Regions from separate parts of the Agromyces flavus genome, predicted to be linked through region 1. Evidence: predicted binding sites of a transcription regulator. Region 1 holds the regulator's gene; the other holds the start of a gene.
What was found. Region 1 encodes HrcA, which represses chaperone genes, less so after heat shock. Its sites were predicted from a motif close to TTNGCACTCGNNNNNNNCGAGTGCNAA; they were not measured.
Positions count from the first base shown of each region.

Region 2: a site for HrcA is predicted at 3,128-3,154, ahead of groL (chaperonin GroEL). Genes of this name have one in related genera too.

Region 1 covers NZ_LT629755.1:1,353,755-1,359,558, reverse strand. The annotation lists gene lepA (translation elongation factor 4) at 1-198, shown strand, start outside; gene BLT99_RS06440 (DUF1990 family protein) at 239-886, shown strand; gene hemW (radical SAM family heme chaperone HemW) at 889-2,118, shown strand; gene BLT99_RS17980 (DUF4870 domain-containing protein) at 2,111-2,614, opposite strand; gene BLT99_RS06420 (DUF4870 domain-containing protein) at 2,734-3,159, opposite strand; gene hrcA (heat-inducible transcriptional repressor HrcA) at 3,366-4,385, shown strand; gene dnaJ (molecular chaperone DnaJ) at 4,448-5,548, shown strand; gene BLT99_RS06405 (16S rRNA (uracil(1498)-N(3))-methyltransferase) at 5,574-5,804, shown strand, end outside.
Region 2 covers NZ_LT629755.1:366,890-372,693, forward strand. The annotation lists gene BLT99_RS01800 (DMT family transporter) at 1-582, shown strand, start outside; gene BLT99_RS01805 (nitroreductase family protein) at 566-1,117, opposite strand; gene msrB (peptide-methionine (R)-S-oxide reductase MsrB) at 1,120-1,521, opposite strand; gene BLT99_RS01815 (DUF3263 domain-containing protein) at 1,699-2,031, shown strand; gene BLT99_RS01820 (LytR C-terminal domain-containing protein) at 2,058-2,603, shown strand; gene BLT99_RS01825 (cold-shock protein) at 2,812-3,015, shown strand; gene groL (chaperonin GroEL) at 3,197-4,819, shown strand; gene uraD (2-oxo-4-hydroxy-4-carboxy-5-ureidoimidazoline decarboxylase) at 4,937-5,455, shown strand; gene uraH (hydroxyisourate hydrolase) at 5,452-5,790, shown strand.

The sequences.
Region 1 (5,804 bases):
CGCGAGTCCATCCGGGCGATGCGCAAGGACGTGCTGGCGAAGTGCTACGGCGGCGACATCACCCGCAAGCGCAAGCTCCTCGAGAAGCAGAAGGAGGGCAAGAAGCGCATGAAGATGGTCGGCCGCGTCGAGGTCCCCCAGGAGGCGTTCATCGCCGCGCTCTCGGGCGAGACCGAGAAGAAGGACGCCAAGAAGTAGGCGTTCCGACGCGGTCAGGGCCGTTCCGTAGAATCGACGGATGACTCGCCGGAGCACCTTCACCGACCAGTCCGTCACGTACGGCGCCATCGGCGCCACCCTCGACCCCGACCTGCTGCGCTATCCGCCCGCCGGGTTCCGGCCCGCGGAGGACTCCGTGAAGCTCGGATCGGGCAGGGACCGCTTCGATCGGGCTGCCGAGGAGCTGATGACGTGGGGTGTTCAAAAGGGCGCCGGGTTCGAGGTCGTCGACGTGGCGCCGGGCACGGGCGCGCAGTACACCGGCATCACGTACGGTCCCGACGGGGCGCCGCTCGCCGATCAGCCGTCCGCCCGCGTCGAGCAACGGTACGGGCCCGACGGCACGCCGTATGTCGGCGCCGGCATGACGGCGACGCTCAAGCCGCGCGGGCGGCGCCGCGCACGCGGCATCCCGATGCTCGTGGTCTACGTGATCGACGAGCCCGAGCGCGTCGGCTTCGCGTACGGCACGACCGGTGACGCACCCGAGAGCGGCGAGGAGTCGTTCATCCTCGAGCACCGCGACGACGACACGGTGTGGCTGACGATCCGGTCGGTGCTCGAGCCACGCGGCGGCATCCGGCGGATCTTCGCACCGGCGATCCGCCGTCGCCGGCGCGAGTTGACCACGCGCGAGCTGCGGGCGCTGCATCCCGCATACGCCTGACGATGGCGGGCGCACTTCCCCTCGCCGACCCGGCGCCCGCCGACGGCCTGCTTCCCGCCGTCGCGACGACCGCTGCCATGGGCCGCGCATTCGGCGTCTACGTGCACGTGCCGTTCTGCCGTGTCCGGTGCGGGTACTGCGACTTCAACACCTACACCGCGGGCGAGCTGCGCGGCACCTCGCAGGCGCGGTACGCCGACCAGGCGATCGCCGAGCTGCGCTTCGCGCGGGGCGTGCTCGCGGCATCCGGCGCCCCCGACCGCCAGGCCGACACGGTGTTCTTCGGCGGCGGCACGCCGACGCTGCTGCCGGCCGCCGACCTCGTCCGCATGCTCGATGCGATCCGCGACGAGTTCGGGATCGCGGATGGCGCCGAGGTGACCACCGAGGCCAACCCCGACTCGGTCGACGCCGACGACCTGAGACGGCTGGCCGACGGCGGGTTCACGCGCGTCTCCTTCGGCATGCAGTCGGCCGTGCCCCACGTGCTCGCGGCGCTCGACCGGACGCACGACCCCGCGCGCGTCCCCATGGTGGTGCGCTGGGCCCGCGAGGCCGGGCTCGACGTCAGCCTGGACCTCATCTACGGCACGCCGGGGGAGTCGCTCGACGACTGGCGCCGGAGCCTCGAGGCCGTCATCGCGGAGCGGCCCGACCACGTCAGCGCCTACGCGCTCATCGTCGAGGACGGCACGAAGCTCGCGCGGCAGATCCGGCGCGGCGAGCTCGCGGCGCCCGACGACGACCTCTCGGCCGACATGTACGAGCTGGCCGACGACCTGCTCGCCGCGGCGGGCTACGGATGGTACGAGGTGTCGAACTGGGCGACGGATGCCGCGCATCGCTCTCGCCACAACCTCGGCTACTGGCGCGGCGACGACTGGTGGGGCGTCGGCCCGGGTGCGCACAGCCATGTCGGCGGCGTGCGGTGGTGGAACGCGAAGCACCCGTCCGCATACGCGGACCGCCTGGCCGCGGGCGTGTCGCCGGCGGTCGGCCGCGAGACCCTCGACGGCGCCGCCCGGGAGACCGAGCGCGTGCTGCTCGCGACCCGCATCCGCGACGGCATCGAGGTCGGCTCGCTCCACGCGGGCGGCCGGCACGCCGTCGCCGGGCTCATCGCCGACGGCCTCGTGGACGCGCGAACCGCCCTCGCCGGTCGGCTGACGCTGACGCGACGAGGGCGGTTGCTCGCGGATGCCGTCGTGCGACGGCTGCTCGCTGCTAGCTGACGAACTTGATCGACAGCGGGTAGGTGTACGGCTGACCCTGGTTGGCCTTCACGGCCGCGATGATGCTGAACACGATCGTGACGACCCAGATCGCGATCGACAGGAAGATGCCGATGATGAGCACCCACAGGATGCCGGCGACGATGTTCGCGATGAGCATCGTGATCTGGAAGTTCAGCGCGGTCGCCGAGTGCTCGCGCACGAAGTTGCCGCGGTCCTTGAGGACCAGGTAGCCGACCAGCGCCGGGACGAACGAGAAGAAGATGCCGCCGACGTGGATGAGCGTCGCCCACAGACGCTGGTCCTGGGGGCTCATGGCGACGTTCTGCTGCCCGGGCTGCTGGTAGCCGGGCTGCGCCTGGTAGCCCGGGTCGCCCGCGGGCGGAGGGGGCGTCGGACCGCCCGGCGGCGGAGGCGTCGTGCCGCCGGGCGGCGGCGGAGGCGTGGTTCCCCCGGGCGGCGGGGTGGGAGGCGTGGGAGGTGGTGCGTCGGACATGATGCTGGCTCCTTGGAAGGTCGCGCCCGGATCGCGGGTCGTTGTGATCATGCTGGCACAGCGCGACGCGCCGGTCGAGGCATGCCCGACCGGCGCGTCGCGGGCCGCCAAGCGGCGGATTACTTGATGAGGCGGATGGCGAAGGGGTAGCGGTAGTGCTGGCCCTCCTTGGCCTTGAGGAAGCCGAGGACGGAGAAGACTACCACGGCCGCCCACAGCGCGAGGTAGAGCAGGCTCGCCACGAACCCGAAGAGGCCGAACGTCACGGCCGTGAGGATCGACGAGACGATGAACAGCGCGACCCAGCCGATCAGCGCGGTGATCTGGAAGTTCAGCGCCTCTTTCGACTCGGTCGCCGTGAAGCGGCCGCGGTCCTTGAAGACGAGCCAGATGATCAGCGACGGCAGGATGCCGAGGATGCCGCCGAGGTGCGCGAACGATCCCCACTGGACGTCCTGCTCCTGCGAGAGGGGGGCGCCAGCCTCGGCGGCGGCCGGCTGCGGAGCGGCGTTCGGGTCGTGCGGGGGGACGCTGGGGTCGGTCATGGTGACTGCCTTTCGGATCGGGAAGCGCGCGCCTGCCGCGGAAGGGGGATGCGGGCATGGTGCTGCGGGACGATGCACACGCTACTGCCGCGCCGATCGGGGCGGCAACGGTGCCGTCCCTGAATGTCGCGATATGATTAGCAGTCACGTGAGCCGAGTGCTAAAGCTCGGCGCGCCCCGTACGACGGTCGAGGGAAGCGAGGGCCATGGTCTCCGAACGCAGTCTCGCCGTGCTCCGCGCGATCGTGCAGGACTACGTCGCCTCCCGCGAGCCCGTCGGCTCGAAGACGATCGTCGAGCGGCACGCGTTCGGCGTGTCGGCCGCGACCATCCGCAACGACATGGCCGTCCTCGAAGAGGAGGAGCTGATCGCCGCTCCGCACACCTCGTCGGGCCGCATCCCGACCGACAAGGGCTACCGCGTGTTCGTCGACCAGCTCGCCGACGTCCGCCCGCTCACCAGTGCACAGCGGCAGGCGATCGAGACCTTCCTCGGCGAGTCGACCGATCTCGACGAGCTCCTCGCGCGCACCGTGCGGCTGGTCTCCCAGCTCACGAAGCAGCTCGCGGTCGTGCAGTACCCGAGCTTCCAGCGGGCTCGCGTACGCCACGTCGAGCTCGTCTCGCTCGCGCCCACGCGCGTGCTGTGCATCCTGATCTCCGACACCGGGCAGGTCGAGCAGCGCCTCGCCGAGCTCGACCACCCCGCCGACGACGAGACGCTCGGACGGCTGCGCAACCGCCTCAACGAGGTGGCCGCCGGCCTGACGATGACGGATGCCGCGACCGCGCTCTCGGCCGAGACCGCGAGCGCCGACCGGGCGCACGCCGAGGTCCTCCGCACGCTCGCGGCGACGCTCGCCGACCAGGCGGCGTTCACGCGGAGCGACCGGCTCGTCGTGGCCGGCGCCGCGAACCTCGTGCGGACCGAGCAGGACTTCTCGGGGAACATCCTCGGGGTCATCGAGGCGATCGAGGAGCAGGTCGTCATCCTCAAGCTGTTCGGCGAGCTGGCCTCGGAAGACGGCATCACCGTCCGGATCGGCCGCGAGAACGCCGCGTACGGTCTCGGCGACACGTCCGTCGTGTCGAGCTCGTTCGAGATCCCGGGCCGCGACGTGTCACGGCTCGGCATCGTCGGCCCCACCCGCATGGACTACTCGCAGAGCATGGCCGCGGTGCGCGCCGTCGCTCGCTACCTCTCCCGCACGCTCGGCGAGCGCTGAACCGCGCGGAGCCGCCTGACGCGGCATCCGCTACCGGCAAATTCGAAAGGAACCCGCCTGCAGTGGCCGACCACTACGAGGTCCTCGGCGTCTCTCGCGACGCCACCCCCGACGAGATCAAGAAGGCCTACCGCCGACTCGCGCGCGAACTGCACCCCGACGTGAACCCCGGCGCCGAGGCGTCCGAGCGGTTCAAGCAGGTCACGCACGCGTACGACGTGCTCTCCGATCCCAAGCAGCGCCAGCAGTACGACCTCGGCGGCGACCAGGGCGGGTTCTCGGGCGCCGGCTTCGGCGGGTTCGGCGACATCTTCGAGACGTTCTTCGGCGCCGGCCAGGCGAGTCGTGGCCCGCGGTCGCGCCGCGAGCGCGGCCAGGACGCGCTCATCCGGCTCGAGGTGAGCCTCGACGAGGTGATCTTCGGCACCCACCGCGACCTCGAGGTCGACACCGCGGTCACATGCGAGACCTGTCACGGCTCGTGCTGCCAGCCGGGCACCTCGCCCGTCACGTGCGACATCTGCGGCGGCAGCGGCCACATCCAGCGCTCGGTGCGGTCGCTGCTCGGCAACGTGATGACCTCGAGCCCGTGCGGTTCGTGCCGCGGATACGGCACGATCATCGCGACGCCGTGCGTGACGTGCCAGGGCCAGGGGCGCGTGCGTGCGCGCCGCACGGTGCCGGTCGACGTGCCCGCCGGCGTCGACACCGGAGTTCGGCTGCAGATGCCGGGCTCGGGCGAGGCGGGACCCGCCGGCGGCCCGAACGGCGACCTCTACCTCGAGGTCAAGGTGCGCAACCACGACGTCTTCAGCCGCAACGGCGACGACCTGCTCTGCACGCTCGAGGTGCAGATGACCGACGCCGTGCTCGGCACGACCGCGAAGGTCGAGGCGCTCGACGGCGACGTCGACCTCGAGCTCAAGGCGGGCGTCCAGAGCGGCGAGATCCTCACCGTCAAGGACCGCGGGATCACGCACCTCCGCGGCGGCGGCCGCGGCGACCTCAAGGTCGCGGTGCATGTCGTCACGCCCACCAAGCTCAGCCACAAGGAGCGCGAGCTCGTGCAGCAGCTCGCCAAGGTGCGCAAGGCGCAGCCGCCGCAGCTGGGGCACTTCCAGCAGGGGCTGTTCGCGCGGCTGCGCGACCGGTTCCTCGGCTGACGGCGGCGATCGGGCGGATGGCGCGATGAGCAGCCTCTACCTCGACGAGTCGCTCGACCTCGCCGCGGTCGGGCGCGGCGACGCGGTGACCCTCCTCGGCGACGAGGCGCGCCATGCGGTCACGGTCGCGCGCGTGCGCGCGGGCGAACGCGTCTCCGTCGGCGACGGACGCGGGCGCGTGGTGACCGGCGTCGTCGCGACCGCCGAGGGGCGTCGGCTCGAGCTGGCCGTCGACGAGGTCTGCGACGAGGCCGAG
Region 2 (5,804 bases), 990 kb from region 1:
GGCATCGGCCCGGGCGGGCGGCGGCCGCTCACGCTCCCGCGGGCGGCCGCGGCGATCCTCGCGCTCGCGGCGGTCGGCTGGGCCGTGTCGGCCCAGGTCGAGACGGCGGTGCCCGTCCTGCTCCTGCTGCTGCCGTTCTCCGCGGGCTTCGCGGTGTCGTGGCAGCAGGCGATGAACGGGCGCGTGCGGGTTGCGGCATCCAGCGCCCTCGCCGCGACGCTCGTGAACTTCGCGGTCGGTACGACCGCGCTCGTCGTCGTCCTCGCGGTGCACGCGACCTCTGTCGGCTGGCCCGACTCGATGCCGACCGAGCCCTGGCTGTACGCGGGCGGCGCAGTCGGGTGCGTGTTCATCGCGATGCAGGCCGGCCTCGTGCGACGCGTGGGCGTGCTCGTGCTCGGCGTCGTGGCCGGCCAGCTGTCGGCCGCGCTCGCGCTCGACCTGCTGCTGCCGACCTCCGACCATGCCGTGGGCATCGCCACCGTGGGCGGCACCGTGCTCGCGCTGGCGGCCGTCGCGCTCTCAGGGATTCGCCGCCGGGCGCGCCATGCGTCGCCCGAGGCCGTCAGGCCAGTTCGCTGAGCCGGCCCTCGGCGACCGGCGCCCGGCGTCGCTCGGGCCGGCCCGACTCGGGCTTGCCCCCGACGTAGAGCCAGCCCATGAGCCGCTCGCCGTCGGCGAGGCCGTGCGCGCGGGCGACCGACGGATGCCGCGTGTGCGGGCCGGTCCGCCACATGACGCCCCAGCCCGCCTCGTCGAGCAGGAGGGTCAGCAGGTGACCGACGCCCGCGGCGCAGGCCTCCTGCTCCCACTCGGGAACCTTGGGGTGGGGACGCACGACGGCGACGAGCGCCAGGAGGACGGGCGCTCGGAGCGGCTTCGCCGCGAGCTTGGCGGCCTCATCGCCCTCGAGGCCGGCGGCCTGCACGAGCGCATCGCCCAGACGGCTCCGCGCCTCGTCGCGCAGGGCGATCACGCGCCAGGGGACCAACCCGCCGTGGTCGGAGACCCGCCCCGCCGCCTCGAGGAGCTCGGCGAGCTCGGCGTCGGAGGGCGCGACGTCGGTGACCTTCGGCCAGGACCGCCGTGCCAGCGCCGCCGTTCGGACCGCGCCCACGCTCAGGACTCGGGCGTGAAGTCGAGGGCGATCGAGTTCATGCAGTAGCGGTCGCCCGTGGGAGTGCCGAATCCGTCGGGGAACACGTGCCCCAGGTGCGAGCCGCAGTTCGCGCACCGCACCTCGGTGCGCACCATGCCGAGCGAGGTGTCCTCGATGAGCTCGACGGCCTCGGGCCGGACGGACTCGTAGAAGCTCGGCCAACCGCATCCCGAGTCGAACTTGGTCCCGCTCTTGAACAGCTCGGCGCCGCACGCGGCGCACGCGTACACGCCCGCGCGTTCCTCGTCGAGGAGCTCGCCCGTCCACGGGCGCTCGGTTGCGGCCTCGCGCAGCACGGCGTACCGATCGCCGCCGAGCTGCTCGCGCCACTCGTCGTCGGACTTGCTCACCTGGTATGCCATTGCGACCTGCTCCTCGTGCACGTGGGACTTCCATCGTCGCGCATCCGCGACCCGGGTGGTGCAACGCCTGTCCCGGCGGCCGTGTTCCCCGGGCGCGCGTCGACGCGTGGCGTGCGGCGGGTTCGCGGCGTGCGGTCCCTAGGATGGCGTCACGTGCGAGGAGCGGACGGAGGCGGGATGGACGCGGAACGCCGACCGGACGACGCCGACCGCGAGGGCGGGAGCCGACCGGAACGGGTCGCGGCGACCGGCGGGCTCGACGCCCGCCAGCGCGACATCCTCGCCTTCGAGGGCCGGTCGTGGCGCGACCCGGCACGCAAGGCCGATGCGATCCGCGAGGAGCTCGGCATGTCGGCGGCCCGGTACTATCGGCTGCTCGGCGCGTTGGTCGACTCCCCGGACGCGCTGCGGCACGACCCCATGCTCGTCAAGCGGCTGCAACGGCAGCGCGAGGCGCGCGCGGACGCCCGCGCACGTCGTACGATTCCCCACGGCCATCCGCTCGCCTGAGCCCGGCCCCGACCCCGACTGGACCCATGGCGCAGAAGTTCCCCCGCGATCGATTCGACTCGATTCCCCACGGCATCGAGCGGGTCGGGGCCCACCGTGCGCCCGCTCGGCGCGGGGCGCGCTGGATCGCGTTCGGCTGGGCGGCGCTCGCGACCGTGGTGCTCGCGGGCGCCGGCATCGCGGCCGTCGCGGTCTTCAACGACCGCCTGAACTTCGACGACGTGCCGGCTCCGTCCGCTTCGGCGACGCCCGTCGCCACGGTGCCGCCGACCATCGCGCCCGACATCCCGGTCACCGTGCTCAACGGCACGACCACCTCGGGTCTCGCCGCGCAGGCGAGCGAGACCCTCACCGCCGGTGGCGTGACGGTCGGCGTCGCCTCGAACGCCGACTCGTCCGACCTCCAGGAGACGGTCGTCTACTACGCCGGCCCCGACCTCGAGGGCGCGGCGCGGGGGGTCGCCCAGCTGCTGCCCGAGGCCGACGTGCGGCTCAACGAGGACTTCGCCTCCGAGGGCCTGCAGATCGTCGTCGTCCTCGGCGCGGACTACGCGGAGCAGGTCGCCGGCTGACCGGTGATCGAATCGTTGCCATTCTGCGACCATTCGTGACGCCGAGGCTCTTGTGCGCGGCTCGTGGGCTGTGACTATCTGGAATCGGTCGCTCGAACCCGTGTGAAGCACCCGGCGCCGCACCAGGCGCCACGTCAGCACGTCGGACGGCCCGGTACAGGCGGAAGGCACGTGCTGACTCGGATACACGGCTACATGGGAGCAACGCATGGCGAACGGAACCGTCAAGTGGTTCAACGCTGAAAAGGGATACGGGTTCATCACCGTCGACGGCGGAGGTCAGGACGTGTTCGTCCATTACTCCGCCATCGACATGGCGGGATACAAGGTCCTCGAGGAAGGCCAGCAGGTGACCTTCGAGGTCGGCTCCGGCTCCAAGGGCCCGCAGGCCGAGGCCGTGCGCCCCGCCTGAGCCTCGACTCCGGAAGCGCCGCCGTGGGAACGGCGGCGCTTCCGCATGTCCGCGTGCGTCTCGTCGGGTTCCCGCGCGCTTGCACTCACCGCGGCAGAGTGCCAGAATCGACTTAGCACTCACCTGATTTGAGTGCTAACCCCTTGGAATCTTGAACGTCCGGAAGGGACGAGAGACACACATGGCAAAGATCATTGCTTTCGATGAGGAGGCCCGTCGCGGCCTCGAGCGTGGCCTGAACACGCTCGCCGACGCGGTCAAGGTGACCCTCGGCCCGCGCGGCCGCAACGTCGTCCTCGAGAAGAAGTGGGGCGCCCCCACGATCACGAACGACGGCGTGTCGATCGCCAAGGAGATCGAGCTCGACGACCCGTACGAGAAGATCGGCGCCGAGCTGGTCAAGGAGGTCGCGAAGAAGACCGACGACGTCGCGGGTGACGGCACCACGACCTCGGTCGTGCTCGCGCAGGCGCTCGTCCGCGAGGGCCTCCGCAACGTCGCCGCCGGCGCCGACCCCATCTCCCTCAAGCGCGGCATCGAGAAGGCCGTCACGGCCGTCTCCGAGGAGCTCCTCGCCGCCGCCAAGGAGGTCGAGACGAAGGACGAGATCGCTGCGACCGCCTCGATCTCGGCCGCTGACCAGCAGATCGGCGAGATCATCGCCGAGGCCATCGACAAGGTCGGCAAGGAGGGCGTCGTCACCGTCGAGGAGTCGAACACCTTCGGCACCGAGCTCGAGCTGACCGAGGGCATGCGCTTCGACAAGGGCTACCTGTCGGCGTACTTCGTCACCGACCCGGAGCGCCAGGAGGCGGTGTTCGAGGACCCGTACATCCTCATCGCCAACCAGAAGATCTCGAACATCAAGGACCTGCTCCCGATCGTCGACAAGGTGATCCAGTCGGGCAAGCAGCTCCTGATCATCGCCGAGGACGTCGACGGCGAGGCCCTGGCCACGCTCGTCGTGAACAAGATCCGCGGCATCTTCAAGTCGGTCGCCGTCAAGGCGCCGGGCTTCGGCGACCGCCGCAAGGCCCAGCTCCAGGACATCGCGATCCTCACGGGCGGCCAGGTCATCTCCGAGGAGGTCGGTCTCAAGCTCGAGAACGCCACCCTCGACCTGCTCGGCCAGGCCCGCAAGGTCGTCATCACCAAGGACGAGACCACCATCGTCGAGGGCGCGGGCGACCCCGACCAGATCGCGGGCCGCGTCGCCCAGATCCGCTCCGAGATCGAGAACACCGACTCCGACTACGACCGCGAGAAGCTCCAGGAGCGCCTCGCCAAGCTCGCCGGCGGCGTGGCCGTCATCAAGGCGGGCGCGGCCACCGAGGTCGAGCTCAAGGAGCGCAAGCACCGCATCGAGGACGCCGTCCGCAACGCGAAGGCCGCCGTCGAGGAGGGCATCGTCGCCGGTGGTGGCGTCGCGCTCATCCAGGCCGGCAAGGTCGCGTTCGAGAAGCTCGGCCTCTCGGGCGACGAGGCGACCGGTGCGAACATCGTCAAGGTCGCGATCGAGGCGCCGCTCAAGCAGATCGCCCTCAACGCCGGCCTCGAGCCGGGCGTCGTGGCCAACAAGGTCTCCGAGCTGCCCGCGGGCCACGGCCTCAACGCCGCGACCGGCGAGTACGGCGACCTGCTCGCGCAGGGCATCATCGACCCGGCGAAGGTGACGCGCTCGGCGCTGCAGAACGCCGCGTCGATCGCCGGCCTCTTCCTCACGACCGAGGCCGTCGTCGCCGACAAGCCCGAGAAGGCCGCTGCGCCCGCAGCCGCCGACATGGGCGGAGGTATGGACTTCTAGTCCATACCGCGGTCCGTACCGCACCACGCGAAGGGCGTCTCCTCCGGGAGGCGCCCTTCGTCGTGTCGCGGCCGCTACAGTGGAGCCACGCCAGCCCGGCGGCAGGAGGGGATGCCGATGTCCCAGGGCTCCGACGCGACCACCGCGTTCGAAGACGAGCTGCGCGCCTGCCTCCACGTCGAGCGGTGGGTCCGGGATGTCGCGCGCGGCGCGCCGTACGACACCGTCGACGACCTGCTCGCCGCGGCAGACGCCGCCGCGACCCCGCTGTCTCCGGCTGAGATCGACGAGGCGCTGGCGGCCCACCCGCGGATCGGGGAACGCGCCGCCGGCGACGGTGCCGCCGAGCGGTTCTCGCGGTCGGAGCAGGCTGCGGCGGCCGACGCCGACGATGCGCGGCTCGCCGCCGCCATCGCTCAGGGCAATCGCGACTACGAGGCGCGCTTCGGCCGGATCTTCCTGATCCGCGCCGCGGGGCGGACGCGCGCCGAGATCCTCGAAGAGCTGCACCGGCGGCTCGGCCTCGACGACGGCGCCGAACTCGCGGTCGTGGGCGAGCAGCTCCGAGAGATCGCTCTGCTGCGGCTCAGGTCGCTGCACGCCGACGCAGCCGCGCCCATCGGGACGCCGTCGTGACGACGCGCAGCCACGTCACCAGTCACGTGCTCGACGCCACGCTGGGTCGGCCGGCACAGGGCCTCTCGATCCGGCTCGACGCCCTCCACGATGGAACCTGGTCGACGCTCGCGGAGGCGAGCACCGACGCCGACGGTCGGGTCGCCGACCTCGGACCCGCGCAGCTGGGCGCGGGCGTCTACCGGGTCGTGTTCGACACCGCCGCCTACTTCGGCGATCGACCCTCGTTCTACCCCGAGGTGTCGGTCGCGTTCGAGGTGGCCGACACCACGGAGCACTACCACATTCCACTGCTGCTGAGCCCGTTCGCGTACTCGACCTATCGCGGCAGCTGAGCATCGAGGCGCGA